4 regions of the Streptomyces sp. ATLC9 genome follow, and region 3 is predicted to be linked to each of the others. Evidence: riboswitches for the same ligand, from Rfam matches in the RefSeq annotation. Region 3 holds a riboswitch; each other region holds the start of a gene.
The links. Region 3 has a riboswitch for cyclic di-AMP ahead of AC2CJA_RS04705 (M23 family metallopeptidase). Riboswitches for the same ligand answer to the same signal wherever they lie in the genome.
Positions count from the first base shown of each region.

Region 1: it holds a riboswitch for cyclic di-AMP, as region 3 does, so the genes downstream of both, AC2CJA_RS15345 (LysM peptidoglycan-binding domain-containing protein) here and AC2CJA_RS04705 (M23 family metallopeptidase) in region 3, are expected to answer to the same signal.
Region 2: it holds a riboswitch for cyclic di-AMP, as region 3 does, so the genes downstream of both, AC2CJA_RS04425 (transglycosylase family protein) here and AC2CJA_RS04705 (M23 family metallopeptidase) in region 3, are expected to answer to the same signal.
Region 4: it holds a riboswitch for cyclic di-AMP, as region 3 does, so the genes downstream of both, AC2CJA_RS02705 (M23 family metallopeptidase) here and AC2CJA_RS04705 (M23 family metallopeptidase) in region 3, are expected to answer to the same signal.

Region 1 covers NZ_JBXUOY010000134.1:3,515-10,611, reverse strand. Annotated here, with positions in the region: gene AC2CJA_RS15365 (MFS transporter) at 1-729, shown strand, start outside; gene AC2CJA_RS15360 (DUF4190 domain-containing protein) at 771-1,100, opposite strand; gene AC2CJA_RS15355 (cytochrome P450 family protein) at 1,379-2,644, shown strand; gene AC2CJA_RS15350 (transglycosylase family protein) at 2,774-3,760, shown strand; cyclic di-AMP (ydaO/yuaA leader) riboswitch at 3,996-4,166, shown strand; gene AC2CJA_RS15345 (LysM peptidoglycan-binding domain-containing protein) at 4,173-4,862, shown strand; gene eno (phosphopyruvate hydratase) at 5,126-6,415, shown strand; gene AC2CJA_RS15335 (FtsB family cell division protein) at 6,573-7,091, shown strand.
Region 2 covers NZ_JBXUOY010000022.1:11,923-19,019, forward strand. Annotated here, with positions in the region: gene AC2CJA_RS04395 (response regulator transcription factor) at 1-541, shown strand, start outside; gene AC2CJA_RS04400 (ATP-binding protein) at 630-1,952, shown strand; gene AC2CJA_RS04405 (GtrA family protein) at 1,878-2,393, opposite strand; gene AC2CJA_RS04410 (5-(carboxyamino)imidazole ribonucleotide synthase) at 2,526-3,695, shown strand; gene purE (5-(carboxyamino)imidazole ribonucleotide mutase) at 3,692-4,243, shown strand; gene AC2CJA_RS04420 (dipeptidase) at 4,245-5,441, shown strand; cyclic di-AMP (ydaO/yuaA leader) riboswitch at 5,725-5,944, shown strand; gene AC2CJA_RS04425 (transglycosylase family protein) at 5,949-7,097, shown strand, end outside.
Region 3 covers NZ_JBXUOY010000024.1:8,585-15,681, reverse strand. Annotated here, with positions in the region: gene AC2CJA_RS04720 (bifunctional acetate--CoA ligase family protein/GNAT family N-acetyltransferase) at 1-1,351, opposite strand, end outside; gene AC2CJA_RS04715 (HPr family phosphocarrier protein) at 1,489-1,770, shown strand; gene AC2CJA_RS04710 (GntR family transcriptional regulator) at 1,983-2,687, opposite strand; gene AC2CJA_RS04705 (M23 family metallopeptidase) at 2,887-3,762, opposite strand; cyclic di-AMP (ydaO/yuaA leader) riboswitch at 3,776-3,949, opposite strand; gene AC2CJA_RS04700 (M16 family metallopeptidase) at 4,156-5,532, opposite strand; gene AC2CJA_RS04695 (M16 family metallopeptidase) at 5,556-6,950, opposite strand.
Region 4 covers NZ_JBXUOY010000012.1:20,605-27,701, forward strand. Annotated here, with positions in the region: gene AC2CJA_RS02680 (ATP-binding protein) at 1-303, opposite strand, end outside; gene AC2CJA_RS02685 (helix-turn-helix domain-containing protein) at 490-1,335, shown strand; gene AC2CJA_RS02690 (DUF397 domain-containing protein) at 1,335-1,559, shown strand; gene AC2CJA_RS02695 (glutathione peroxidase) at 1,569-2,057, shown strand; gene AC2CJA_RS02700 (antibiotic biosynthesis monooxygenase) at 2,200-2,955, shown strand; gene AC2CJA_RS02705 (M23 family metallopeptidase) at 3,089-4,144, opposite strand; cyclic di-AMP (ydaO/yuaA leader) riboswitch at 4,156-4,293, opposite strand; gene AC2CJA_RS02710 (hypothetical protein) at 4,561-4,797, opposite strand; gene AC2CJA_RS02715 (APC family permease) at 4,896-6,197, opposite strand; gene AC2CJA_RS02720 (SHOCT domain-containing protein) at 6,390-6,815, opposite strand; gene AC2CJA_RS02725 (hypothetical protein) at 7,040-7,097, opposite strand, start outside.

The DNA of each region.
Region 1 (7,097 bases), on a different contig from region 3:
GTCGGCTGGGCCGAGCCGGCCACGCTCGTGCCCCTGCTGGGCGGCCTGGCGCTGCTGGGCGCGTTCGTCGCGGTCGAGTCCCGTACCGGGGCGCCGCTGATGCCGCTGCGCCTGTTCCGGCTGCCGTCGGTGTCGGCGGCCAACGCCGCGATGTTCGTCTGCGGCGCGGCGCTGGTCTCCTCCTGGTACTTCATGTCGCTGTACATGCAGAACGTGCTGCTCTACACGCCCCTCCAGGCGGGTCTGGGGTTCCTGCCGCACTCGCTCGGCGTCGTCGCCGGTTCCAAGCTCGCACCCCGGCTGATGCACCGGGCCGGGGCCCGGAACACCGCGCTGACGGGCGTGGCGCTGGCGGCGGGCGGCTTCCTGTGGTTCAGCTCGGTCATGGCCGCCGGCGGCGGCTACACGGCCACGGTGATGGGGCCCGGGGTCACCACGATGCTCGGCACCGGGCTGCTGGCCACCCCGCTGGCCTCCCTGGCCACCTCCGGCGCCCCGCACCGGGACGCGGGCGTGGTCTCGGCGATGGTGAACACCTCCCGCACCATGGGCGGCACCCTGGGGCTGGCGGTGCTCTCCACCGTCGCGGTCTCCCGGATCGCCGACGAGACCCCCGAGGGCCTCGCCCCCGGTTACGCCCTGGCCTTCCGCACCGGCGCGGCGGTCCTGGGGTGCTGTCTGCTGCTGGTCGCGCTGACGCTGCCGGGGGAGGGCCGCCGGGCCCGGTGACGCGGGGGCGGCGCGCAGGGAGGTGCGGCGGGCGCGCCCCCTCACCAGTACCGGTCGCGCAGGTCGTCCACGCAGGCCTGGCTCTCGGAGGAGGTGTCGGCGTTCCGCACGCAGTCGCGGAAGTCGTCGATCTCGTCGGAGTTGAGGAAGGCCACCGTGGCGGCGATGAGGGCCGTGGAGAGCGCCAGCCCGGTGAAGCCCGTGATCGCCCCGGTGAGGGCCATCCACCCGTTGGTCGCCTCGCCCCGCCTGACGCGTCGGTGACCGGCGACGCCGAACACGACGGCCAGCACCCCCAGGACCACGCCGAGGAGGGCGGTCCAGAACATCACCAGGGCGATCAGGCCGAGGACGAGGGCTGCGACGCCCATCCCGTCGCGGGGCCGTGCCGGGGGCTCCGGGGGCGGTGGTCCGGGCGCCGGCTCCCCGTAGTGGCCCCAGTCCTGCGGAGGTGGGCAGGAATGCGAGGGCACTGTGTCCTCCCCTCGGGGGTTTGGCCGGTCCCGCGGACCTGACGGCGTTCGCGTCCTTCCGCCGTACCCGTCCGCCGGGCACCCATGCCGCCGTGCCGCCGCGGATTCGGCCCGGTGCGCGGGGAGCTCGGCCCCCCCTCCGCCGGGGACGCGGGGGCCGCGTTAGCGTCGAGGGTGTGGACCACGAGAACGCCGGCGCCGACCGCACCCCGCCCCCGCCCGATCTGTTCTCGCACGAGTTCGCCACCGATCCCTACCCCGCGTACGCCTGGCTGCGCGAGCACGCGCCCGTGCGCCGCACCGTACTGCCCAGCGGGGTGGAGGCGTGGCTGGTGACGCGGTACGCGGACGCGCGCGAGACGCTGGCCGACCTGCGGCTGAGCAAGAACCCCGCCCACCACAGCGAGGCCGCGCACGGCAAGGGGAAGGTGGGCATCCCCGGCGAGCGCGGCGCCAACCTGATGACGCACCTGCTCAACATCGACCCGCCCGACCACACCCGGCTGCGGCGGCTGGTGTCCAAGGCGTTCACCCCGCGCCGCGTGGCGGCCTTCGAGCCGCGGGTGCGGGAACTGGCCGACCGGCTCGTCGACGGCTTCGCGGAGCGCGGGAGCGCCGACCTCATCCACGAGTTCGCGTTCCCGCTGCCGATCCACGCCATCTGCGACATGCTCGGCGTCCCGGCCGAGGACCAGGACGACTTCCGCGACTGGGCGGGCATGATGATCCGTCACGGGGGCGGTCCGCGCGGCGGGGTGGGCCGGGCCGTGAAGCGGATGCGCGCGTACCTGGCCGAGCTGATCCACCGCAAGCGCGGCGACCCGGGCGACGACCTGATCTCCGGACTGATCCGGGCGAGCGACCACGGCGAGCACCTGACGGAGAACGAGGCCGCGGCGATGGCCTTCATCCTGCTGTTCGCCGGCTTCGAGACCACCGTCAACCTCATCGGCAACGGCACCTACGCGCTGCTGCGCCACCCGGAGCAGCGGCGGCTGCTCCAGGACGCGCTGGCGGCCGGCGACGACGGGCTGCTGCGGACGGCGGTGGAGGAACTGCTGCGCTACGACGGGCCGGTGGAGCTGGCGACCTGGCGGTTCGCCACCGAGCCGCTGGAGATCGGCGGGCAGCGCATCGGCGCCGGCGACCCGGTGCTGGTGGTGCTGGCCGCCGCCGACCGCGACCCGGCGCGGTTCGCGGACCCGGACGCCCTGGACCTCACGCGCGGTGACAATCCTCACCTCGGATACGGCCACGGCATCCACTACTGTCTGGGCGCGCCGCTGGCACGACTGGAGGGGCGGATCGCGCTGACGGCCCTGCTGGGACGCCTCCCCGACCTGCGGCTCGCGGCGGAATCCGCCGATCTGCGCTGGCGGGGCGGCCTCATCATGCGGGGACTGCGTGAGCTGCCGGTGGAGTTCGAGCCGGTGCGCGGGTGACGCACGGTCATGTGCGTGATCCGTGCGTGATCTACGGGACACTGACTTGTGATGATCAGCCCGGTGACGCTACGTTCAACCGTCAACCGCTCAACCTTGCCGGCTGTCCACGCACGAGAGGTTCCACACATGCTTTCCGGGAACGGTAGACACCGCCGCCCCCGCCAGGCTCCCGCCGTCTTCGTCACGGCCGGAGTGACCGGCGCGGGATTCGCCATCCCGCTGCTCGGGGCGGCGGGCGCCCAGGCGGCAGACCTCGACACCTGGGACCGGGTCGCGCAGTGCGAGAGCGGCGGCCTGTGGAGCGCCGACACCGGCAACGGCTACTACGGCGGGCTCCAGCTCACCCAGGAGATCTGGGAGCGGTACGGCGGTACGGCGTACGCCGAGCGACCCGACCTCGCCAGCCGCAGCCAGCAGGTCGCGGTGGCCGAGAAGATCCTCGCCGACCGGGGGCCGGAGGCCTGGCCCTCCTGCGGCGTCAACGCCGGGCTGCGCCACGACACCACCGGCGAGGCCCCGGCCATCGACCCGGACAACCTCCTGCCGGAGGAGGACACGCGGGACGGCGGGGGCGGCGGAGGTCTCCTGGACGGCACCGCGCCGGGCGGCGGCGCGGCGGAGGAGGACTCCCCGGCCGAGGACGGCGGCGGCGCGAAGGACGGCGCCCAGGGCGAGCGGAAGGCGCCGGAGGGCGACGGCGCCGGGGACGGTACGGAGGCCGGCGGGGCGGACGACGCCGCGGAGGGCGGCTCCCGCGCCGGCCCGGGAGAGGGTACCGGAAAGCACCGCGGCGAGCGCGATCCGCGCGAACTGGAGCCGGATCGCGGGGCGGACGGCGCGGAAGACCGGGAGGCCGTGGGCGAGGAGCGCTCCGGGGAGGCCGCCGACCGCTCCGCCCGTGCCGAGCGTCCCGCGCTGGCGGGCACCGTGAGCGGCCTGGGCGCCCGTGCGGCGGACGAGGGCCATCTCGTGCGCCCGGGGGAGTCGCTCGTGGCGATCGCCCAGGAGCACGGCGTCCCGGGCGGCTGGAGCGGCCTGTACGAGAACAACAAGGACGTCGTGGGCGAGGATCCGGACCTGATCCTGCCCGGACAGGAGCTCACCCTCGGGTGAGTGCGGACGGCCCTGCGGCGTGACCCTCCCGGGCGATTGCGGCGTGTCGTTCCTGTCCGGCCTAACGCTCCTCAGCTGACCTGCGGGTTCCGGCCGTGCGAGCGTCAGAAAGGGTGAATCACCAGTTTCTGACATGCTTTGAGACATATGTCCCCATGTGCTTACCGTCGTCTCGCTCGCACCGCGAGTGCCACCGACCGCAGCGCCGAATCCTGCCGGCGGCCGGTGGGCAGTCGTCGCGTCAGCGCCGAGGGCAGGAGCGGGGGAACCAGGTAGGCGCCGCCCCGGGCCGCACGGTCCGGAGCGGCTTGGGGTGAAGTCGTCCGGGGCTCCGCGCCCCGGACGGCCGGGCTTGCTCACTGCCCGAACCCGACAGCTCACCTCGCAGGCGTCGGTGAGACAAGGAACGTCCATGCTGTTCACCGGCAAAGGGCACGACAGCCGCACCGCCAGGGCCGTTCGCGCGGCCGCGCTGACGGGCGCCGCGGGCGCCGCCATCGCCGTCCCGGTGGCGGGCGCGCCGGACGCCTCGGCCGCGTCCGTCGACACCTGGGAGCGGGTGGCCCAGTGCGAATCCGGCGGCGACTGGTCCATCAACACCGGCAACGGCTACTACGGCGGGCTGCAGTTCGCCCAGTCCAGCTGGGAGGCCGCCGGCGGCACCCGGTACGCGCCGCGCGCGGACCTGGCCACCAGGGAGCAGCAGATCGCCGTGGCCGAGCGGCTGCTGGCCATGCAGGGCCCGCGTGCCTGGGCCTGCGCCGCGAAGGGCGGCCTCACCTCGGGCGGACCCGCGGCCGAGGTGGACCCGGACGGCGGCCGCTCCGCCGGCTCCGGCTCCGGCTCCGGGCAGGCGTACTCCGACTCGCAGAGGCGGTCTCAGGAACAGTTCCAGGAGCAGTCCCGGCCGCAGGGCGCCCCCGAGCGGGCGGACGGCCACCGGAGCGACGCCGGGTCCGGCTACACGGTCAAGTCCGGCGACACGCTGCGCGCCATCGCCGCCGCCCACGGCACCACCTGGCAGCAGGTCTACCAGGACAACCTCGACGTCGTCGGCGACGACCCCAACCTGATCTTCCCCGGCCAGCAGCTCCGGGTCTGATCCCCTGCTGTGCCCGCCCCGGCGCCATGCCCGTCACCCGGCGGCGCCGTCCCGGTGCGGTGTGTCACCTCCTTTCGCGGAGGGCGCGCCGCACCGGGTTTATTCAATTTGGAAACAAAACGCTCCCGCCCCTTCTGAGCTGCGATTTCACCCACCGTTCCGCCGTATGGCACGGGCTGTCGGCGAGGTGGCGTGCGCGGGCCGGATAGGCTCAGGGCACTGAGACCCGACACACACGCCCGACACACACGAAGGAGACCCTCGTGCCGTCCATCGACGTCGTAGTGGCCCGCGAGATCCTCGACTCGCGAGGCAACCCCACGGTCGAGGTCGAGGTCGGCCTCGACGACGGCAGCACCGGCCGTGCAGCCGTTCCGTCCGGCGCCTCCACGGGCGCCTTCGAGGCACTGGAGCTGCGCGACGGGGACAAGGGCCGCTACGGCGGCAAGGGCGTCGAGAAGGCCGTCCTCGCCGTCATCGAGCAGATCGGCCCGGAGCTGGTCGGCTACGACGCCACCGAGCAGCGCCTGATCGACCAGGCGATGTTCGACCTGGACGCCACCCCGGACAAGTCCTCCCTCGGCGCCAACGCCATCCTCGGCGTCTCGCTGGCCGTCGCCCACGCCGCCTCCGAGGCGTCCGACCTGCCGCTGTTCCGCTACCTCGGCGGACCGAACGCGCACCTGCTGCCGGTGCCGATGATGAACATCCTCAACGGCGGCTCGCACGCCGACTCCAACGTGGACATCCAGGAGTTCATGATCGCGCCGATCGGCGCCGAGTCCTTCTCCGAGGCCTTGCGCTGGGGTACCGAGGTCTACCACACCCTCAAGAAGGTGCTGAAGGAGCGCGGCCTGTCCACCGGTCTGGGCGACGAGGGCGGCTTCGCCCCGAACCTCGGCTCCAACCGCGAGGCGCTCGACCTCATCCTGGAGGCGGTCAGGCAGGCCGGCTACACCCCCGGCCAGGACATCGCCCTCGCACTGGACGTCGCCGCCTCCGAGTTCCACAAGGACGGCCGCTACGCCTTCGAGGGCCAGGAGCGCACCGCCGCCCAGATGACCGACTACTACGCCGAGCTGGTCGAGGCGTACCCGCTGGTCTCCATCGAGGACCCGCTGTTCGAGGACGACTGGGACGGCTGGAAGACCATCACCGAGCGCCTGGGCGACAAGGTCCAGCTCGTCGGTGACGACCTGTTCGTCACCAACCCCGAGCGCCTGGCCCGCGGTATCGAGGAGGGCGCCGCCAACGCCCTGCTGGTCAAGGTCAACCAGATCGGCTCCCTGACCGAGACGCTGGACGCCGTCGAACTGGCCCAGCGCAACGGCTTCAAGTGCATGATGTCCCACCGCTCCGGCGAGACCGAGGACGTCACCATCGCCGACCTGGCCGTCGCCACCAACTGCGGTCAGATCAAGACCGGCGCCCCGGCCCGCTCCGAGCGCGTCGCCAAGTACAACCAGCTGCTGCGCATCGAGGAGATCCTCGACGACGCCGCCGTGTACGCCGGGCGCTCGGCGTTCCCGCGGTTCCGCTCCGCGGACCGGTAAGCACAGCCGCTCCGCGGACCGGTAAGCACAGCCGCCGGAGCGGCCCCGCCGTCACCGCGTCCCCGTCCCCGTCCCGTACGGTGGCGGGGACGCGGCGGCATACGGCGACACGGCACGGCGACAGGACACGGCGACAACAGGCAGCAGGGGAGGCCAGGTGGCCGCGGAACGGGACAGGTTCTCCACCGCGACCAGGCTCAGGGCACTGGGCACACAGGCGGCCGAGCGCGTCTACCGCGCCCAGAACCGCCGGATGCGCGCCCCCCGCCGCAGCCGGCTGACCGGCCGCGCCGCACTGCTCGTCCTGGTCCTGTGCTCGCTCGTCGTCGCCCTGGCCTACCCCATGCGGCAGTACGTGTCGCAGCGTGCGGAGATCGAGGAGCAGCGGCGTCTGGTCGAGGAGCTGCGCGGCCGGGTCGAGGACAAGCGCGACCTGAAGGTCCGCTGGAAGGACCCGGCCTACGTCGAGCGGATGATCCGCGAGCACCTGCTCTACGTGCGCCCCGGCGAGACCGGTTACATCCTCTCGGGCGGCACCGCCGACCGTACCGGCGAGAGCGCCTCCCGCTCCCGCCGCGGCGCCGGGCCCGGTCCCACCGAGCAGGTCTGGTTCCGGCACCTGTGGGACGGCCTGGACGCGGCGGACGCCTCCGGCGCCGCGGGGCAGCGCCCCTGACGTGGA
Region 2 (7,097 bases), on a different contig from region 3:
CGACCTGGTCGTGCTCGACCTCGGCCTGCCCGGCATGGACGGACTGGAGGTCTGCCGCCGGCTGCGCAACGAGGGGCACACCTTCCCCGTCCTGGTGCTGACCGCGCGCGCCGACGAGGTGGACACCGTCGTCGGACTGGACGCGGGCGCCGACGACTACGTCACCAAGCCGTTCCGGCTGGCCGAGCTGCTCGCCCGGGTGCGGGCCCTGCTGCGGCGGGGCGCCGTCGAGCCCGTGCAGCCCGCCGCCACCCACGGTGTGCGCATCGACGTCGAGTCGCACCGGGCCTGGATGGGGGAGGAGGAGCTCCAGCTCACGGCGAAGGAGTTCGACCTGCTGCGGGTGCTGGTGCGCGACGCCGGCCGCGTCGTCACCCGCGACCAGCTGATGCGCGAGGTCTGGGACACCACCTGGTGGTCGTCGACGAAGACCCTCGACATGCACATCTCCTGGCTGCGCAAGAAGCTCGGCGACGACGCGGCCAAACCCCGCTACATCGCCACGGTCCGCGGCATCGGCTTCCGCTTCGAGAAGGACTGACGGCCGCCTGGGGCCGCCGAAGGACACCGCAGGACCGCCGCGGGGAACACCGCGAGACCGCCGAAGACTTTGAAGGGCCCGCGCCGCCATGCGCAGACGTCTGATCAACTCCACGCTGGCCGTGGTCCTCGTCGTGATCGCGGTCTTCGGGGTCTCCCTGGTGATCGTCGAGACCCGCACCATCGAGGAGAGCGCCCGCGAGAGCGTCCGCTCCGACGCCGCACGGCTGGTCTCGGTCGTCGAGAGCCGCCTGGTCGCCGAGGAGAGTGTGACCGCCGCCTCCATGCGCTCCCAGGTCCCACACGACCGCCACGTCCGCATCGAGCTGCCCGGGCAGCCCCCCATCGAGCTGGGCGAGCGCCCCGGCGAGGGCGCCATCGAGGGACGCGCCGGCGAGCCGGACGACGTCACCGTCACCGTCCGGCAGGACGACGACCGGGTCCGTGAGGAGGTGGGCCGGACCCTGCTGATCATTCTGGCGGTGGCGCTGCTGGCGGTGATCTCGGCGGTGCTCCTGGCCGTGCGGCAGGCCCGTCGCGTCGCGGCCCCCCTCACCGATCTCGCCGAGACCGCCGAGCGCCTCGGTTCCGGCGACCCCCGTCCCCGCCACCGGCGCTACGGCGTGCCCGAGCTGGACCGGGTGGCGGACGTACTGGACGCCAGCGCCGAGCGGATCGCCCGGATGCTCACCGCCGAGCGGCGGCTGGCCGCGGACGCCTCCCACCAGCTCCGCACCCCCCTGACCGCGCTGTCCATGCGGCTGGAGGAGATCGTCACGGCGGCCGACGCCATCGAGACGGCCGGCGCCGGGGACATCACGGACGCCACCGGTACCACCGGCACCGCCCATGCCGCCGCCTCCACCATCCGGGAGGAGGCGCTGGTCGGTCTCGCCCAGGTGGAGCGGCTGACCGACGTGGTGCAGCGGCTGCTGACCAACTCGCGCGACCCCCGCTCGGGCTCCGCCGTGGGCTTCGACCTGGACGAGGTGGTCAAGCAGCAGATCGAGGAGTGGCGCCCGGCGTACCGCAAGGCGGGCCGGGCCGTCGTCCGCTCCGGCCGCCAGGGCCTGCGGGCGGTGGGGACCCCGGGAGCGGTGGCGCAGGTGCTGGCCACGCTCATCGAGAACGCCCTGATGCACGGCGGCGGCGCGGTCGCCCTGCGCACCCGGATCGCCGGGAACCAGGTGGTGGTCGAGGCGACGGACGAGGGGCCGGGTGTCGACCCGGAGCTGGGGTCGAGGGTGTTCGAGCGCACGGTCAGCGGGCGCAACTCCACGGGCCTGGGCCTGGCCGTCGCCCGCGACCTGGCGGAGGCCGACGGGGGACGCCTTGAGCTACTTCAGCAGCGCCCGCCGGTCTTCGCGCTCTTCCTCAGCCGTGAGGCCGACGAGCCGTCGGCGGGGGATTGACGCCTTGCGCCCCCCGCGGAAGACCCAGGTGCGGTACGCCCAGAAGCGGAAGACCGTGGCGATGCCGAGGCCGACGACGTTCTTGGCGATGTTGTCGGCCAGCGGCGAGGCCAGGCCCAGACCGTAGTGCGAGATGGCCAGCGCGCCGTTCTCGATCACCAGGCCGATGCCGCTGAACAGTGTGAACAGACCGGCCTCGCGGTGTATCCGGCTCTTGTCGGCGTGCCGGTAGGTCCAGTAGCGGTTGCCCAGGTAGTTGGTGCCGATGGCGACCGCGGTCGCCAACACCCCCGAGCGCACCGGAGCCAGGCCCAGGCCGTGGATGCAGAGGTTGAAGACGGCCACGTTGACGAGGAAGCCGAGGGCCCCCACCGTGCCGAACCTGGCCAGCTCGCGCCGTAGTCGCAGCAGCCTGGAGCGCAGTGCGCGCCGTTCACCCATAGTGATCCACTCGCCCCGTTCTCTCGGCTCTCGCGCGGCCCCGCGGGGCCCGCCGTCGCGTCCTGGCCCGCCATGCTAGCCACGCCCCCGTACCGCGACGGGTACCCGCCGTCCGGCCGATAGGCTACGGACGTGACATTTCCTGTGATCGGCATGGTCGGCGGGGGGCAGCTCGCGCGGATGACGCACGAGGCGGGCATCCCCCTCGGCATCAGGTTCAAGCTGCTCAGTGACACCCCGCAGGACTCCGCGGCCCAGGCGGTCCGCGACGTCGTCATCGGCGACTACCGCGATCTGGCCACTCTGCGCGACTTCGCCCGCGGCTGCGACGTGATCACGTTCGACCACGAGCACGTGCCCACCGGGCACCTGCGCGTCCTGGAGGCGGAGGGCATCCCGGTGCGGCCCGGCCCCGACGCGCTGGTGCACGCGCAGGACAAGGGCGTGATGCGGGCGCGGCTGAGCGAGATCGGCATCCCCTGCCCCCGGCACCGGATCGTGGCGGATCCGGCCGACGTCACGCGGTTCGCGCGGGAAGGCACCCCGGGGGAAGGCGCCCCGCGGAAGGGGGAGGGCTGGCCGGTCGTCCTCAAGACCGTCCGCGGCGGCTACGACGGCAAGGGCGTGTGGGTGGTGTCCTCCGAGGCTGAGGCCGCCGAGCCGTTCCGGGCGGGCGTGCCGGTACTGGCCGAGGAGAGGGTGGACTACGTCCGCGAGCTGGCGGCCAACGTGGTGCGCTCCCCGCACGGCCAGGCGGTGGCCTATCCGGTGGTGGAGTCGATCCAGGTGGACGGGGTGTGCGACACGGTGATCGCCCCGGCGCCCGGCCTGTCGCCGGAGCTGTCCGCCCACGCCCAGGAGACGGCGCTGACGATCGCGGGGGAGCTGGGCGTGACCGGCCACCTGGCGGTGGAGCTCTTCGAGACCCGCGACGGCCGTGTCCTGGTCAACGAGCTGGCCATGCGCCCCCACAACAGCGGCCACTGGACCCAGGACGGCGCGGTCACCTCCCAGTTCGCCAACCACCTGCGGGCCGTGCTCGACCTGCCGCTGGGCGACCCGCGCCCCCGCGCGCCGTGGACGGTGATGGCCAACGTGCTCGGCGGCGACTACCCCGACATGTACCAGGGGTACCTGCACTGCATGGCCCGCGATCCGCAGCTGAAGATCCACATGTACGGCAAGGACGTGAAGCCCGGCCGCAAGGTCGGCCACGTCAACACCTACGGCGACGACCTGGCGGACGTACGCGAGCGCGCCGCCCACGCCGCCGCCTATCTGCGAGGGACCATCACCGAATGAGCAACGCCCCCAGCCCCGCCTCCGCCCCCGTCGTGGGGATCGTCATGGGATCCGACTCGGACTGGCCCGTCATGGAGGCCGCGGCCGAGGCCCTGGACGAGTTCGAGGTCCCCTACGAGGTCGACGTCGTCTCCGCCCACCGCATGCCGCACGAGATGATCGCCTACGGCGACGAGGCGGCCGGACGCGGGCTGAAGGCGGTCATCGCGGGTGCCGGGGGAGCGGCCCACCTGCCGGGCATGCTCGCCTCCGTCACCCCGCTGCCGGTGATCGGCGTCCCCGTGCCGCTGCGGCACCTGGACGGCATGGACTCCCTGCTGTCCATCGTCCAGATGCCCGCCGGGGTCCCGGTCGCCACGGTCTCGGTCGGCGGCGCGCGCAACGCGGGCCTGCTGGCGGTCCGCGTCCTGGCGGCCCACGACGAGGAGCTGCGCGGGCGCATGGAGCGGTTCCAGGCGGAGCTGAAGGACCAGGCGCGGGAGAAGGGCAGGCGGCTGCGGAGCAAGGTCGCCGCGGGAGGCGCGGGGTTCGGCTTCGGGGGCAGGTGAGATGGGCCACTCCGCCGAGCTGCTGGCACGGGCCAGGGCACTGCTGGAGGCATACCCCGTCGCCGACGGCCACAACGACCTGCCGTGGGCGCTGCGCGAGCAGGTCGCCTACGACCTCGACCGGCGCGACATCGCCGGTGACCAGTCGGCCCATCTGCACACCGACATCCCGCGGCTGCGCGCGGGCGGGGTGGGAGCGCAGTTCTGGTCGGTCTACGTGCGCACCGATCTGACCGGCGACGCCGCCGTCAGCGCCTGTCTGGAGCAGATCGACGTGGTGCGGCGGCTGGCCGACCGCCACCCGGCCGACCTCAGGCCCGCCTTCACCGCCGACGACATGGAGGCGGCCCGCGCCGAGGGCCGCATCGCCTCCCTGATGGGCGCCGAGGGCGGCCACTGCGTCAACAACTCCCTGGCCACACTGCGCGCCCTGTACCGGCTGGGTGTGCGTTACATGACGCTCACCCACAACGACACCGTCGACTGGGCGGATTCGGCCACCGACACCCCGCGCCACGACGGGCTGACCCGCTTCGGCGAGGAGGTCGTGCGGGAGATGAACCGGCTGGGGATGCTGGTGGACCTCTCCCATGTGGCGCCCGCCACCATGCGCGACGCCCTGCGCGTGACGACGGCGCCGGTGGTCTTCTCGCACTCCTCGGCCCGCGCGGTGTGCGACCACCCGCGCAACATCCCCGACGACGTACTGGAGCGGCTTCCGGTCAACGGCGGTGTGGCGATGGCCACATTCGTGCCGAAGTTCGTGCTGCCGGCCGCCGTCGCCTGGACCGAGGCCGCCGACGAGAACATGCGCGCCCACGGCCTTCACCCCCTGGACGGCACGGAGAGGGGCCTGGCGGTCCAACGCGCGTACGAGGAGGCCAACCCGCGTCCGGTGGCCACGGCGGCGACGGTCGCCGACCATCTGGACCACATGCGCGAGGTCGCGGGCATCGACCACATCGGCATCGGCGGCGACTTCGACGGCACGGCCTTCACCCCGTCCGACCTGAGCGATGTGTCCGGATACCCGCACCTGGTGGCGGAGTTGCTGGACCGCCGCTGGTCCGAGGCCGACCTCGCCAAGCTCACCTGGCGGAACGCGGTGCGCGTGCTGCGCGACGCGGAGGCGGTCGCCCGCCACGAGCAGACCAGGCGCGGTCCGTCCATCGCCACCATCGGACAGCTCGACGGGTAGCTCCTTGACCTCCTCGTGATTCAACTCACGAGCCGACCCTCCCCGGTGCGTCGCTCTGCGTGACGGGGAGGGTCTTCTGCGTCATGGCTCCTGGTGGTGGAGGGGTGTGACGTGGTGTCAGGGAGGGGCGTCGCCACTCTTCGGAAGGTGAATGCGGCGGACAGTGATGATCGGATGATCATTAAAGCCTTCGAAACGGGCGTCCTGTGACCCATCGGCTTGTATCGGCGGAAACGATATGCCTACCTTTCTGGTCGCGCCGTACGAATGTGCGGCGGCCCGCTGTCGAACGCCGAATCCTGTCAACGGCGGCGGGCTGGACCATCCACACCACCCGATGGCAGGAGCGGGGGACCCAAGGTAAGCCGCCGTCCCGGGCCCACAGGGCCCGTACGGGACGGCTTGGGGTGAAGCCATGCCGCGGCACGCGCCGCGGCACACATGGCCGGGCAACTCCAGCCCGAACCCGACAGCTCACCTCGCAGGCGTAGGAGAAGGAGCACACCTATGTCCGCACGCGGACGTCACCGTCGTATTCGCAACAGCCGCCTCACCCGCCTGTCGCTGGCCATCTCCGTGGGCGGCGCCGGCATGGCCCTCCCCCTGGTGGCCGCCGGCGGGGCCAGCGCCGCCTCCGTCGAAACCTGGGACAAGGTCGCCCAGTGCGAGAGCACGGGCAACTGGTCCATCAACACCGGTAACGGCTTCTACGGCGGTCTGCAGTTCACGCAGAGCACCTGGGCCGCCTTCGGCGGCACCCAGTACGCGCCGCGTGCCGACCTCGCCACCAAGGACCAGCAGATCGCCGTCGCCGAGAAGGTGCTGGCGGGACAGGGCCCGGGCGCCTGGCCCGTGTGCTCGGTCAAGGCAGGCCTGACCAAGGGCGGTCCCGCCCCGGCCGTCTCCCCCGACGGTCAGAGCAACCCGACCGAGCAGGAGGAGCAGGTCCCGTCCGCCGCTCCGAAGGCCGAGGCCAAGCCCGAGCCGAAGCAGGAGAAGAGCGAGCCCGAGGCCACGCCGCAGCGCGCGGACCGCGGTGAGCGCGCCCGGAGCGGCGCCGACAACGGCACCTCCTACGAGGTCGCCGGCGGCGACACCCTCTTCAAGATCGCCGATGCCCAGGGCGTCCAGGGCGGCTGGGAGCGCATCTACGAGGACAACCGCCAGGTCATCGGCGACAACCCGAACCTGATCTTCCCGGGCCAGGAGCTCACCCTGGGCGGTGCCGCCGCCCAGCAGAAGGCCGCGGCCAAGCCCCAGGCCGAGACCGAGAGCAAGCCCCAGGTCGAGGCCGAGGCCGAGCCGGCTGCGAAGGCCGAGGAGACCGAGCGAGCCGAGGCCGAGCGCACCGACCGCAGCGACCGCGCCGCGGTCACCGGTTACACCGCCCCGGTGAACGCCGCTCCGTCCGGCTCCTACAAGGCCTCGGGCGCGCGCTGGTCCAACGGCCACACAGGTGAGGACTTCGCCGCCGCCTCCGGCACCCCGGTTAAGGCCGTCACCAACGGCACCGTGGTCTCCGCCGGCTGGGGCGGCGCCTACGGCAACCAGATCGTCATCCGCCACGAGGACGGCCGGTACAGCCAGTACGGCCACCTGTCCTCGCTGTCGGTCAGCGCCGGCCAGTCGGTCAGCGCCGGCCAGCAGATCGGCGCC
Region 3 (7,097 bases):
TGGCGTTGTGGCGGGCGCCCTTGACCACGACGATCGGCTTGCGGGCGGCGGTGCGCCGGGCCAGGCGGTTGAACTTCCTGGGGTTGCCGAAGGACTCCAGGTACATCAGGACGACGTCGGTATCGGTGTCGTCGTCCCAGTACTGGAGCACGTCGTTGCCGGAGACGTCGGCGCGGTTGCCGGCCGAGACGAAGGTGGAGACGCCGCCGACCCCCCGGCCGCGGCGGTGCAGCCCGGCGAGCACGGCGATGCCGATGGCCCCGGACTGGGTGAACAGCCCGATGCGGCCGCGTTCGGGCGTCTCGGGCGAGAGGGTGGCGTTGAGCCGGACGTCCGGGGCGGTGTTGATCAGTCCGAAGGCGTTGGGCCCGATGATCCGCATCCCGTACGAGCGGGCCTGCCGCACCAGTTCGCGCTGCGCGTCGCGGCCGAAGTCGGCGGAGAGGACGACCAGCCCCTGCACGCCCCGCCTCCCGCACTCGTCGACCACTCCGGGCACCTCCCGGGCGGGGACGGCGACGACGGCGAGGTCCACGGGCTCGGGGATGTCGCGCACCGAGCGGTGGGCGGGCACCGAGTCGATCTCGGCGCGTCCCTCCTCCAGCGCGCGGTTGACGGCGTGGACGCGGCCGGTGAAGCCGGCCGCGCGCAGGCTCTCCAGGACCGTGCGCCCGGCCCCGCCCGGGTTGCGGCTGGCGCCGATGACGGCGACCACGCCGGGGGACAGCAGCCGCTGCACGGAACGGCCCTCGGCCCGCTGCTCGCGGGCCCGCATGACCGCCAGGGACTGCTCGGTCGGGGTGATACCGAAGGTGAGGTGGACCGTACCGTCCTCGAAGCTGCGCTTCTGGGAGTAGCCGGCGTCCGTGAAGACCTTGACCATCTTCGTGTTGGCGGGCAGCACCTCGGCGACGAAGCGGCGCACCCCGCGCTCGCGGGCGCAGGCGGCGATGTGCTCCAGCAGGGCGGAGCCGACCCCGCGGCCCTGGTGGTCGTCGCGGACGAGGAAGGCGACCTCGGCCTCGTCCGCGGGCATGGAGGCGGGACGGCCGGTGGCGTCTATGCGATCGTATCGGACGGTGGCGATGAACTCGCCGCCGACGATGGCGGCCAGGCCGACCCGGTCGACGTAGTCGTGGTGGGTGAAGCGGCGCACGTCCCGGTCGGAGAGACGGGGGTAGGGGGCGAAGAAGCGGTAGTACTTCGACTGGTCGGAGACCTGCTCGTAGAACCTGACCAGGCGCTCGGCGTCTTCGGCCGTGATGGGGCGGACCCGGGCCGTGCCGCCGTCGCGCAGCACCACGTCGGCTTCCCAGTGGGCGGGGTAGGCAGGCTCGCTCGGCGTCCGCATGGGGGTCAGCCTAGTCACCGGCCCCCGGATCGCGGAGGTGTCGGCTCCCTTTCCCGGGCGTCCGCCTGTGCGAAGCTGGGCCCGGCCGGGCCCCGGGCCCGCCGGTCCGATCCGTTTCGACCCCGAAGGGCAACACCATGGCAGAGCGCCGTGTCACCGTCGGCTGGCCCGAGGGCCTGCACGCCCGCCCCGCCGCGGTCTTCGTCCGCGCCGCGACCTCCTCGGGCGTCCCCGTCACCGTGGCCAGGCCGGGCGGCGAACCGGTCAACGCCGCCTCGGTGCTCTCGGTGCTGGGACTGGGAGTGGAGGGCGGCCAGGAGATCGTACTGGCCTCCGGCGCCGATGACGCCGACGCCGCTCTGGACCGGCTGGCGAAGCTGGTCTCCGAGGGGCTGGACGAGTTGCCCGGAGCCGTCTGAGCCACCCGGCCCGGCGGGGCCGGCCGGGCCCGCGTGCGGCGCTGGACACGGGCCCGGCATGAGAACGCGACGGAAACCACCGGCGGGCGACCGCCGGAAAAGGCTGAGGAGCGGGCGCCCACAACCTTTTCCTCAACCGGAACCGGAGCGTCCCGGGCGGGCATTTCCCCGCGTATTCTCCGCGCATTCCCACCCTGTGTACACAATTCCTGTTACGAATTATCGCACGGTGTGTTTACGGCGTGTTTCGTGCTTCTCACCGGTACTTTCCGGCGGCCTTCACGCGCGGCCAGCGGCCGTTGCTCGCGGCGTACCGCGACGGAGCGCTCCACGTGCTCGCTCGCCAGGGCGCGCGCCCGTTCCGCGTCGCCGCGCGCGACGGCGTCCACGACGGCGCCGCGCTCACGCCACACGGTGACCGCGCGCAGCGGCGGTTCCACGGCGTACACCCAGGTGATCTTGCGGCGCAGCTGTGTGAGCAGCGAGGCCAGACTGGGACTGCCAGACGCCCGGGCCAGCGTCTCGTGGTACCAGTCCTCCAGAGGCCTCAGATCGGACAGCCTGCCGCTCTCCGCGCGCTGCAGGCCCAGGCGGACCAGCCCGCGCAGGACCCTCAGCTGCGCCTCGGTGCGCCGCCGGGCGGCCCGCGCGGCGCCCAGCGGCTCCAGCAGGGCGCGGATGTCGAGCAGGTCGGCGGCCTCCTGCTCGGTGGGCCGGGCGACGCAGGCTCCCGCGTGGCGGCGGGAGGTGACAAAGCCCTCCGCCTCCAGCGTCCGCAGAGCCTCGCGCACCGGGACGCGCGAGACGCCGTAGCGCCTGGCGAGAAGCTCCTCGGCGAGCCGGGACCCGGGCGGGAAAACCCCGGAGACGATGTCGTCACGGACCGCGCTGCACACCATGTGCGCGGAAATGCGCATGGGCCGACCTCCGCCGCCGTCTCCATTTTCCAGAAGTACCGCAGAGTCGAACTGTATTCCACCGCCACGCGTTTTCCGATGCCCACCGGGAAACAGGCGTGAAAACATCCGCCGCGCGACCTCGCGGGTCGCGCGGCGGATGTCGGTGCGTGATCGGCGTGACTGCCCGGCGCCCCGCGGGCGGGGCCGGTCAGACCTCTCAGACGTCGACGCCCTTGCCGGCCAGGTAGGTGATCGGGTTGAAGTCCGAGCCGTAGTGGGCGCCGTTGCGGGCCTCGAAGTGCAGGTGCGGGCCGGTGCTGTTGCCGGTGGAGCCGACCGCGCCGATCCGCTGGCCGCCGCCGACCTTCTGGCCTGCCGAGACCTTCGTGGCGGACAGGTGGGCGTACTGGGTGTACTTGCCGTCGTCGTGGCGGATGACGACCTGGTTGCCGTACGCGCCGCCCCAGCCCACCGTCACCACGGTCCCCGGACCGACGGACCGCACCGGGGTGCCGGTTGCGGCGGGGAAGTCGATGCCGCTGTGCTTGCCGGAGGACCAGGAGGCGCCGGCCTGCTTGTAGGTGGTGGTGGTGTCCACGCCCGCGACCGGGTCGACGTAGCCGGTGGCCGAACGGCGCCCGGCGGAGCGGTCGGCACGCTCGTTCGCGCGCTTCTCGGCGTCGGCCTCGCGCTTCTCGGCGGCCTTCGCGGCCCTTTCCTCGGCAGCCTTCTCGGCAGCGGCCTCGCGCTTCTCGGCGGCCTTCTCGGCGGCGGCCTTCTCGGCGGCGTCGGCGACACGCTGCTGGGCCTGGGCCTGGGCCCTGACGTCGTCGGCGATCGTGTCACCGACGGCCATGGCCTGGACGAAGCCCAGGGCGTAGGTCCCCGAGCCCTCGTCCGGAGCCGCGATCGCGGGGGTGGCGGCGGCGCCGACCACGCCGGTGACGGTCAGGGCGGCGGCTCCGGCCAGACCCACGCGGGTACGCATGGAGCGGCTGGAGAGGTGGTGCTTCTCGGTGAGGCTCTCGGTGAGCCCGGTGAGCTTTCCGGTCAGCTTCTCGGCGAGCTGCGCGGTGGCACGGGTGAACGCCATGGGTGGCGTGCTCCTTTCCTTCCTTCTCGCCTACCGGGTTAGCTGTCGGGTTCGGAGCAGGAAGGTCTCCTACGGGCGCACGGCCCGATTCACCCCAGGTGCCTCGGAAGAGGACCACTCCCGCGTGTGAAGGGCGGGAGGGTGGGTCCCCGGCTCCCCCGCTCGGGGGACTCGGCGATCACTGCCGTCGGCCGCGGTCGCGGTCACTTCTGACGGCCGGCGAGATCGACGCTAAACGGACAAAATTGAGTGAGCAAGCAAGAAGCACCTTTTGTAGGCCATGCCACACGGAGCGCCCACCGGAACGGCCCAAAGTCGGACACACGGAAGGCCCTTGGTGTGGCAACCCCACCAAGGGCCTTCCGCTGCCGGCCGCCGCAGGGCGGCCGGGGGTCACTGGTCCGTGACGACCGTCACCTCCCCGATGCCCAGGTCCCGCACCGTGTCGGCGATCTGTGACGCGTCTCCCACCAGCACCGTCACCAGACGGTCCGCGGGGAAGGCCGCCACGGCCGCCGCCGTCGCCTCCACCGTGCCGGTCCCGGCGAGGCGGGCGTACAGCTTCGCCTGGTAGTCGTCGGGAAGGTGCTGCTCCACCTGGTCGGCGAGGGTGCCGGCCACGGCCGCCGACGTCTCGTAGCGCAGCGGGGCCACCCCCACCAGGTTCTGCACGGCCGTGTCACGCTCGGCGTCGGTGAGACCCTCCTCCGCCAGGGTGCGCAGCACGCGCCACAGATCCTCCAGTGCGGGACCCGTCACATCGGTGGCCACCGAGCCGTTGACCGCCAGCATCGAGGCACCGGTGCCCTCGGGGGAGGAGCGCAGCACCTGGGCGAAGGCCCGCACGCCGTAGGTGTAGCCCTTCTCCTCGCGCAGCACCCGGTCCAGGCGGGAGGTGAGCGTGCCGCCCAGGCAGTACGTACCGAGCACCTGGGCGGGCCAGACCCGGTCGTGCCGGTCGGGGCCGATCCGGCCGATGAGCAGCTGGGTCTGCACCGCTCCCGGCCGGTCCACGACGACCACCCGGCCGGTGTCGTCCGCGGTGATCGGCGGGACCGGCCGGGGCCCGGCGGCCGCGCCCTTCCAGTCGCCGAGGGTCTCGGCCAGCGCCTTGTCCAGGTCCACTCCGGTGAAATCGCCCACCACCACGGCCGTGGCCGTCGAGGGCCTCACATGCTCCGCGTAGAAGGCGCGCACCGCCTCGGCGTCGATGTTCCTGATGGTCTCCTCGGCTCCCTGGCGGGGGCGCGAGAGCCGGGAGTCGGCCGGGAACAGCTCCTTCGACAGCGCGATGGCCGCCCGGCGGGCGGGATTGGCCAGCTCGTGCGGGATCTCGTCCAGGCGGTTGCGCACCAGCCTCTCGACCTCGCCCCCGGGGAAGGCGGGGGCGCGCAGCGCGTCGGCGAGCAGGCCCAGCGCCCTGGTCAGGCGGGAGGCCGGGACCTCCAGGGAGACCCGTACGCCGGGGTGGTCGGCGTGCGCGTCCAGCGTGGCGCCGCACCGCTCCAGCTCGGCGGCGAACTCCTCGGCGCTGTGCCGGTCGGTGCCCTCGCTCAGCGCCCGTGCCATGATCCCGGCCACGCCCTCCCGGTCGCGGGGCTCGGCCTCCAGCGGCGCGACGAGGTTGACCTCGACGGCCACGACCTTCTGGCCGGGACGGTGGCAGCGCAGCACGGTCAGCCCGTTGGGCAGCTCGCCGCGCTCGGGGGCGGGGAACGCCCACGGCCTGGGCTCGCCGCCACGGGGCTGGGGGTGGAACTCCATCGACATTCCGTTCTGGGCCGTGGCGTCGCTCACTGGGCGGCCTCCTGGTCGTGGGTGTCGGCGGCGGTACCGGTCCCGGAGACGGTGGCGCCCTCGGAGACGTCGGCCGCGGTGTCGGGGGCGGTTGCCTGGGTGGGCTCGTAGATCAGTACCGCGCGGTTGTCGGGGCGCAGCCGGGCCGCGGCCACCTCGCGCACCTCGTCGGCGGTGACCTGGAGCACGCGCTCCACCGCCGTCAGGGCGAGCTGGGGGTCGCCGAACAGCACCGCGTAGCGGCACAGCTCGTCGGCGCGGCCGCCGACCGTGGCCAGCCGGTCCAGCCACTCGCGCTCCAGCAGCGCCTGGGCGCGCTCCATCTCCGCCGGGGTCGGCCCCTCCTCGGCGAAGCGGGCCAGCTCCTCGTCGACCGCCCGCTCGATGTCGGCGATCTCGGCGTCACCGGAGGCCTTCACGTCCAGCCACCCCATCGAGGGCGCCCCCGCCAGCCGCAGCATGCCGAAGCCGGCGGTGACGGCGGTGCGGTCGCGGCGGACCAGACGGGTCTGCAGGCGGGAGGACTCGCCGCCGCCGAGCACCGTCAGCGCCAGGTCGGCGGCGTCCGCCTCGCGGGTGCCGTCGTGCGGCAGCCGGTAGGCGGCCATCATCGCCCGGGACGGCACCTCCTCGCGGAGGACCTGCTTGACCTCCTCGCCGATGACCTCCGGCAGGGAGCCGTCGCGCGGCGGACGCTTGCCCTCGTGGGAGGGGATGGAGCCGAAGTACTTCTCGGCCCAGGCGAGGGTGCGCTCCGGGTCGATGTCACCGACGACCGCCAGCACGGCGTTGTTCGGCGCGTAGTAGGTGCGGAAGAAGTCCCGCGCGTCCTCCAGCGAGGCGGCGTCCAGATCCGCCATGGAGCCGATCGGGGTGTGGTGGTAGGGATGGCCCTCCGGGTAGACCATCGCCGTCAGCCTCTCGAACGCCGTGCCGTAGGGCACGTTGTCGTACCGCTGGCGGCGCTCGTTCTTCACCACGTCGCGCTGGTTCTCCATGGACTCCTCGTCCAGGGCGGCCAGCAGCGACCCCATGCGGTCGGCCTCCAGCCACAGCGCCAGCTCCAGCTGGTGGGCGGGCATCGTCTCGAAGTAGTTGGTGCGCTCGAAGCTGGTGGTGCCGTTGAGCGACCCGCCCGCCCCCTGCACCAGTTCGAAATGACCGTTCCCCTTCACCTGTGCCGATCCCTGGAACATCAGGTGCTCGAAGAGGTGCGCCAGACCCGTGCGCCCGACGACCTCGTGGCGCGATCCGACGTCGTACCAGAGGCAGACCGCGGCGACCGGGGTCTGGTGGTCCTCGGAGAGCACCACGCGCAGGCCGTTGGCCAGCCGGTGCTCGGTCGCCGTCAGGCCGCCGGCGGTGGGCGGAGGGGAGGCCGTGTGAGCCATGGGCAGGGAGTCCCTTCGATCGCGATCGCGGACCGCGTTCTCACAACGCGTGTGTGGTCACTGTATGCAAGCGGCCGGACAAAGCGCGAAGTTCCCGTACGGTTCGGGGCGGGGACCGGACTGTCGGTGCCGAGGTCCACAATGGTG
Region 4 (7,097 bases), on a different contig from region 3:
CGCGTCGTCCGAGACCGGGAGGAGGACAGGGATCCGGTGGGGCTCCGGGTCAGTCAGCTCGATGCGCAGACGCCCCCCGCGAGCCGAGAAGCGCAGTGTGATCGGCGTGCCTTCGCCGATGTGCAGGATGACGTTCGCGACCAGTTCGCTGACGCAGAGCTGCGCGGCGTCGGTGAGGGCCTCCAACTTCCAGAGCTCCAGGTAGGAGCAGGTCAACCGCCTCAGACGTGAGAGCTCCTCGGGCTGTGCCAGGAGGGGAACGGTCAGCCCGCCGCGCGGTACCGCGCACTTGTTCTTCAACATGCCTGCGACCTTTCCGGTATGCCGTCGTTGCTCTCTCAGAGTGACACTTTCATTCTCTTTATGAAACTCTCACTGAGTATTGACGGAAGCGTTCTCCCGGTCGCGCGCCCCTGGCGCACGCCGTGGTTGTTTCCACGCGACCGGGCCGTGCAGGCTCAGGGGGATCGACAGAGGAAGGCCGTGACCATGGCTGCTGGACCGACGACCCGACGCCGCCAACTGGGCGCCGCCCTCCGCCGTATGCGCGAGCGCAGCGGCCTCACACTGGAGGAGGCGGGTGCCCGCGTCGGCGTCTCCAAGGCGACGCTGAGCCGCTACGAGACCAAGGAGGGTCCGGTCAGGTGGCCGGTCGTGGATGCACTCTGCCGCCAGTACGGCGCCACCGACGAGGAACGCGAGGCGCTGGTCGAACTCGCCAAGGGAGCGAAGATCCAAGGGTGGTGGCGCTCGCTCGCCGACCCCGTCCCGGAGTCGATGAACCTCATGCTCACCCTTGAGGACGAGGTCGTGCGCGAGGACCACTACGCGAGCGTCTACGTTCCCGGACTCCTCCAGACCCGTGCCTACGCCGAGGCCGTGCACCGCGCCTCCGAGATGCGCTGCACGGAGCAGGAGGTGAGGCACATGGTCGACATCCGCATGAAACGGCAGGAGTTGCTGAGTCGGGAGGAGCCACCGCACATCTGGGCGGTGGTCGACGAGGCTGTGATCAGGCGGACGGTGGGCGGACGCGACACCATGCGGGAGCAGTTGCGGCACCTGCTCGCGTGCGCCGAGTCACCCCACGTCACAGTGCAGATCCTCCCGTTCGCGGCCGGGGCGCACGCGGCCGCGGTGGGGAGTTTCGTGGTGCTGGGCGGACCCACGCCCGCGCTGGACGTGGTCTACGTGGACATCCTCGGCGGCGGCCTGTTCATGGAGAAGCCGGAGGAACTGGAGCGCTATAGGTTGGCGTTCGAATACCTGCGGGCGCAGGCGCTGGACATCTCGGCGTCGGCGGCCACCATCGAACGAGCCTGCGAGGAGCTTTGATGCGACAGCAGTCCACAGGCGGCTGGACCGAGTGGTTCAAGTCCTCCCACAGCGGCGGCAGCGGGACCGAGTGCGTGGAGGCGGCGTACGGGCCGGGGAGGGTGGCCGTGCGGGACAGCAAGGGGGCGGGCGGCGGGCCCGTGCTGAGGTTTCCGGCGGGGGCGTGGGAAACGTTCCTGGGCGGTGTGAAGGCTCACGGCGGGTACGGGCGCGATCTCTGCTAGACAGGGCGCATGAGCCTCTACGAGATCCCCCTGCGCACCCTGACCGGCGAGCCCACCACCCTCGGCGAGCACCGGGGCAAGGTGCTGCTGGTCGTCAACGTCGCGTCCAAGTGCGGGCTGACCCCGCAGTACGAGGGCCTGGAGCGGCTGCAGAAGAAGTACGCCGACCGCGGGTTCACCGTGGTCGGCGTGCCGTGCAACCAGTTCATGGGCCAGGAGCCCGGCACCGCCGAGGAGATCGGCGCGTTCTGCTCGGCCACCTACGGCGTCACCTTCCCGATGCTGGAGAAGACCGACGTCAACGGGGACGGCAGGCATCCGCTCTACGCCGAGCTGACGGAGCTGGCCGACGCCGAGGGGCAGGCCGGGGACGTGCAGTGGAACTTCGAGAAGTTCCTCGTCGCGGCGGACGGCGCCCCCGTCGCCCGGTTCCGTCCGCGCACCGAGCCGGAGGCTGCGGAGGTCGTCGCCGCGATCGAGGAGCGGCTGCCCGCCTGACCGGAGGCGTTCCCTCCCGGCCGTGACCGGGTGGCCGGACCGCGCGGACCGGCCACCCGTTCGCCTTGACCTCAAGGCGACTTGAGATGTGAGCGTGGTTCCGCGAAGCGAGGAACACCCTGGCCGACGAGGAGGCACACCCATGCCCGCTATGCCCGTACACCCCGACCCCGCCCACCCCGACGCCGGAGCCGTCCTCATCAGCGCCTGGGACGTCGGCACACCCGAGCGGCAGCGGGCCGCGGCGGACGCCATCGCCGCCACCTGGGGCAGGCGGGAGTGGCCGACGCCGGACATCCTGTCGTACGGCGTCTACGCCGGGACCGACGGCCGGACTCTGCTGCACTACTCCCAGTGGACGGACGAGGAGGCGTACGAGGAGTACGTACGCACCCACCGTCAGGACCGCAACGACGAGATCGACGACGCGGTGCCCGGGATCGAGCGGCTGCGCCTGGCGCGCACCCGGCGCTACCGCAGCCTGCCCGAGGGGCCCGAGGAGCGGGAAGGGGCCGGGCGGCGGCCCGAGCCGGGGTGCGTGGTGGTCGTGGAGGTGGAGTTCGAGGGGCCCGACGAGGCGCGGCAGCGGGCGTGGGTGGACGCCGTGGCCGCCGCGATCGAGGACGACGGCGCCGGCGGGGGCCTGCCGCCCGGCGGCATCTCGGCCCACTTCCACCTGAGCACGGACGGCACACACGTGATCAACTACGCGGAGTGGGAGAGCGAGCGGGCGCACATCGCCGCGCTGGGGGCGCCGGGTGAGGGGATCGGCGGGCCGTCCCCGCTGTGGGACCGGGTGCGGGACTTCCCCGGGCTGGTGAGCAGTGACGTGGCACGCTACCGGCTGCTGTTCTCCGCCGCGCGCCCCGGGGAGCCGGCGGGACGGGCTGCGCGGTAGCCGTACACGGTGGAGGGGAACCGGCGGCCCCGGTGTCGGGGGGGATGAGTCACCGGGGCCGCCGGGGTGTGGGGGCCGGCGTGCGGCAGCGGAGTGCTTCGCGACGCCGGCCGGACGGGCCGGACAGGCGTCGTCAGATGGACTGGCCCTTGCTCCGCAGCCAGGTCAGCGGGTCGACCGGGTCGCCGCCGCCGGGACGGACCTCCAGGTGGAGGTGCGCGCCGGTGGAGTTGCCGGTGGAGCCGACGCGGCCGATGACGTCGCCGGTGGTCACCTTGCCGGTGGTGACGGTCATGGAGGACAGGTGGCAGTACCAGATCTCGGTGCCGTCGTCGAGCCTGAGGATGATGCGGTAGCCGTAGGAGCCCGCCCAGCCGGCCTCGGTGATCTCGCCGCTGTGCACCGCCTTGACCGGAGTGCCGGTGGGAGCGGCGAAGTCCAGGCCGGTGTGGTTGTTGGCCCACATCGAGCCGGACTGACCGAAGGTGGAGGTGAGCTGGTACGAGGTGAGGGGGAGGGTGTAGCTGGCCGCGAGCTTGGCCAGGCGCTCGGCCTCGGCCTTGCGTGCCGCCTCCTCGGCGGCCTTGCGCTCGCGCTCGGCCTCCTCCTCGGCGGCCTGGTCGGCGGCCTCCTCGGCCGCCCTCTCCGCTGCCTGGTCGGCGGCCTCCTCGAGCGCGGCCTGGGCGGCGCCGGTCTGCTGCCGGTCGGCCTGCTGGAGGATGCGTGCCCGCAGCGCCTCTCCGGCGTCCGCCGTCACGACGGTCGTGGTGGCCTCGGAGGTGTCCAGGCCGGCCTGGGTGACGGCGCCGCCGAAGGGGTCGGCGCTCTCCGCCGGGGAGGCGGAGTCGCCGTCGTGGCTGTCGGAGACGAGACCGCCGACGACGGGGATGCCCTCGGCGACCGCGCCGAGGTCGACGTCCGGCATGGAGACGGCGAGGGGCGACTTGTCCTTGGCGGTGGCCATACCGCCCGCGCCGACGGCGGCGATCACACCGACGCCGAGGACGGCTCCGCTGCGGGCCATGCCGTTGCGCTGCTTGACGACGCGGTGCCGGCCGCGGACCGGGCGGACGGAGTCCTCGGTCGGGTTCCACACCGGCTGGTCGCCGTCGCCTTCCGGACCGAACGGGGCGAAAGCGGCGGTGTGCGGGTCGTACGAGACCTCGGGGGCCGGACTGCTGGACGCCACGGAGGCGCTCTCCTTTCCTTCCTTCTCGCCTACCGGGTTAGCTGACGGGTTCGGAGCAGGAAGGTCTCCTACGGATCCACGCGGACGGGCCGCATGGGTCCGATTCACCCCAATTGGTGGTTCCCCGGTTCCCTGGGCGCGTCCTCGCTGTTGACGGGGTTGCGCGTACGGGATTCGGCGACGGCGCACGGTGCCGCCCTCTTTGGCGACAGTGACGACCGCGCTGCGTTATCGAACGTTAATAGAGGTGCGCTCCGGTTTCCAAGTCCCCTCTTGGAACATGGGGCTTTCTTGACGGAGGACTATCGGGGCACCAGTGGGCCAAATCGGGCGATTCGACCGCCGGATCGGCCCATGAGACGCATGCCACACCATCTGACGTTGCCTCAGTTGTTATGCGGAGGGGCGCACGTCGACTACGGAAGGTGACCGCCGGCCGGAGGTGCCGGACCCTCCGGGTCGCGCATGACCGCCAGCAGCGCCATGTCGTCGCTCTGGTGCCCGCCGGTGTGCGCGTCGACCTCCGCGAGGAGGTGGTCGAGCAGGTCCGCCGGACCGGTGAGGGGCAGCAGCCACGGCGGGCGGCCGATGACGGGGACAGCGCGGATACGGGCCCTGCCGCCGCCCGTCTCCTGCCGCCTGTCGCCCCGCACCCTTCCGATCCCCCCGACGCCCGGCGTCCCGGCGATTCGATCAAGGACCGGCCGGACGGCACGGGTCCCTGGACGTGGACGCGGGGACGCGGGGACGGCTAAGCCCCGCGTGCGGCGAGCGCGCGGCGCACCCCGTACGAGGCCGCGCCGACCGCCAGCACTGCCGCCCCCGAGACCACCGAGGCGAGCGGCAGGGCGAAGGCCAGCACCACGCACCCGGCCAGCCCCACCACCGGCACGATCCGCGGCGGTCGCCCCTCGCCGGGGCCCAGGGTCAGGGCGGAGGCGTTGGCGATCGCGTAGTAGGCCAGGACCCCGAAGGAGGAGAAGCCGATCGCGCCGCGCAGGTCCGCCGTGGCGGCCACCACCGCCACCACCGCGCCGACCGCCAGCTCGGCGCGGTGCGGCACGCCGAAGCGCGGGTGCACGGCGGCCAGCGCGGACGGAAGATGGCGGTCGCGGGCCATCGCCAGGGTGGTGCGGGAGACGCCGAGGATCAGCGCCAGCAGCGAGCCCAGCGCCGCCACCGCCGCTCCGGCCCGCACCACCGGGACCAGTTCCGGTGCGCCCGCCGCACGCACCGCGTCGGCCAGCGGGGCGGTCGTCCGGCCCAGCGCGTCGCCGCCCAGCACGGCGAGCAGCGCGACCGCGACGGCGGCGTAGACGACCAGGGTGATGCCCAGCGCCACCGGGATCGCCCGGGGGATGGTGCGGGCCGGGTCGCGCACCTCCTCGCCGAGGGTGGCGATGCGCGCGTAGCCGGCGAAGGCGAAGAACAGCAGGCCCGCCGCCTGGAGCACCCCGCCGGGCGAGACGTCCCCGGAGGAGCCCGCCCCGTCCGGGGACGGCCAGAAGACCGGCCGGGCGGCGTCCGTCCCGCCGGAGGTCAGGCAGACGACCACGACGGCGGCCAGCACCGCCAGGACGACCGTCACGATCGCGCGGGTCAGCCAGGCGGTCTTCCGCACGCCCGCGTAGTTCACCGCCACCAGCGCCACCACCGCCGCGACCGCGACCGCCCGCGCCTGTCCGGGCCACACGTACAGGCCCACCGTCAGGGCCATCGCCGCGCACGAGGCGGTCTTGCCGACCACGAAGCCCCAGCCGGCCAGATGACCCCAGAACTCCCCCAGCCGCTCGCGGCCGTATACGTAGGTGCCCCCGGATTCCGGGTAGCGGGCGGCCAGCCGGGCCGAGGAGGTCGCGTTGCAGTACGCGACCACCGCCGCCAGCGCCAGGCCGAGCAGCAGGGCGGCCCCGGCCGCGCGGGCCGCCGGGGCGAAGGCCGCGAAGACGCCCGCGCCGATCATCGACCCCAGGCCGATCACCACCGCGTCGCCGGTGCCCAGCCGCCGCCGCAGCCCGGGCGCCTCCCGTGCGCCCCCCGCCGTCCCGCCCATCCCTGTCCCCTCCCGTGGGTGTGCCCGTGCCGTCCGCGCCGGCGGACAGCCGGCCGCACCGGACGCTACCGCCACAGGGCCCGTCCCCGCTCCCGGTGCCACCGCCGGGCGGGGCGGGGGTACGGGGGGCGGACAGCCGACGGCGGCGCGGAAGCCGTCCGCGCCGCCGTGGGGCCGGGCACCGCCCGCCGCTCAGGCCAGGATCTTCTCCTTGGCCCGCTGGTACTCGCCCTCGGTGAGGTCCCCCTTCGCCTTGAGCTCGGAGAGCCTGGCCAGCTGGTCGACTCCGGAACCGCCGCCGGTACCGGCGGCGGTTCCCGCGGTCTCGCGGATGTAGGTGTCGAAAGCCTCCCTCTCCGTCCTGGCCCGCCGCGTCTCGCGCTCGCTCATGCCCTTGCCGCGGGCGACCAGGTAGACGAGGACCCCGAGGTATGGGAGGAGGATCACGAAGACGAGCCAGCCGGCCTTGCCCCAGCCGCTCAGTTCGTGGTCGCGGAAGACATCGGTGATGACCTTGAACAGCAGGATCAGCCACACGACCCACAGGAAGAACCACAGGAAGGTGAGGAACGCCCCCAGCACCGGATAGTCGTAGGCCATGTACAGGTACCCGTCCATCGCTCCACCTCACGGTCGGACGGTCGCTCCGACCGGACACCCCCGGTTCCCGGGTCGGCACGGCTGTCGTGTTCTGTTCACCGCCGGAGCACGTCCCTCCCCGGAACACCGCCCGGCCACTCTCACAGGGCCGGACGGGCGTTTTCGCGCGCTTTCGGCTCTCTCGTTCAGTATTGCGCTCCCCATCGGCCGCGCAACACGGCACCCGCTCGGGCGCGGCCGCCTCAGCGGCCGGCACGGCGGCGGGACCGCTGCAGGGAGATGACGAGGATCGCGAGCACC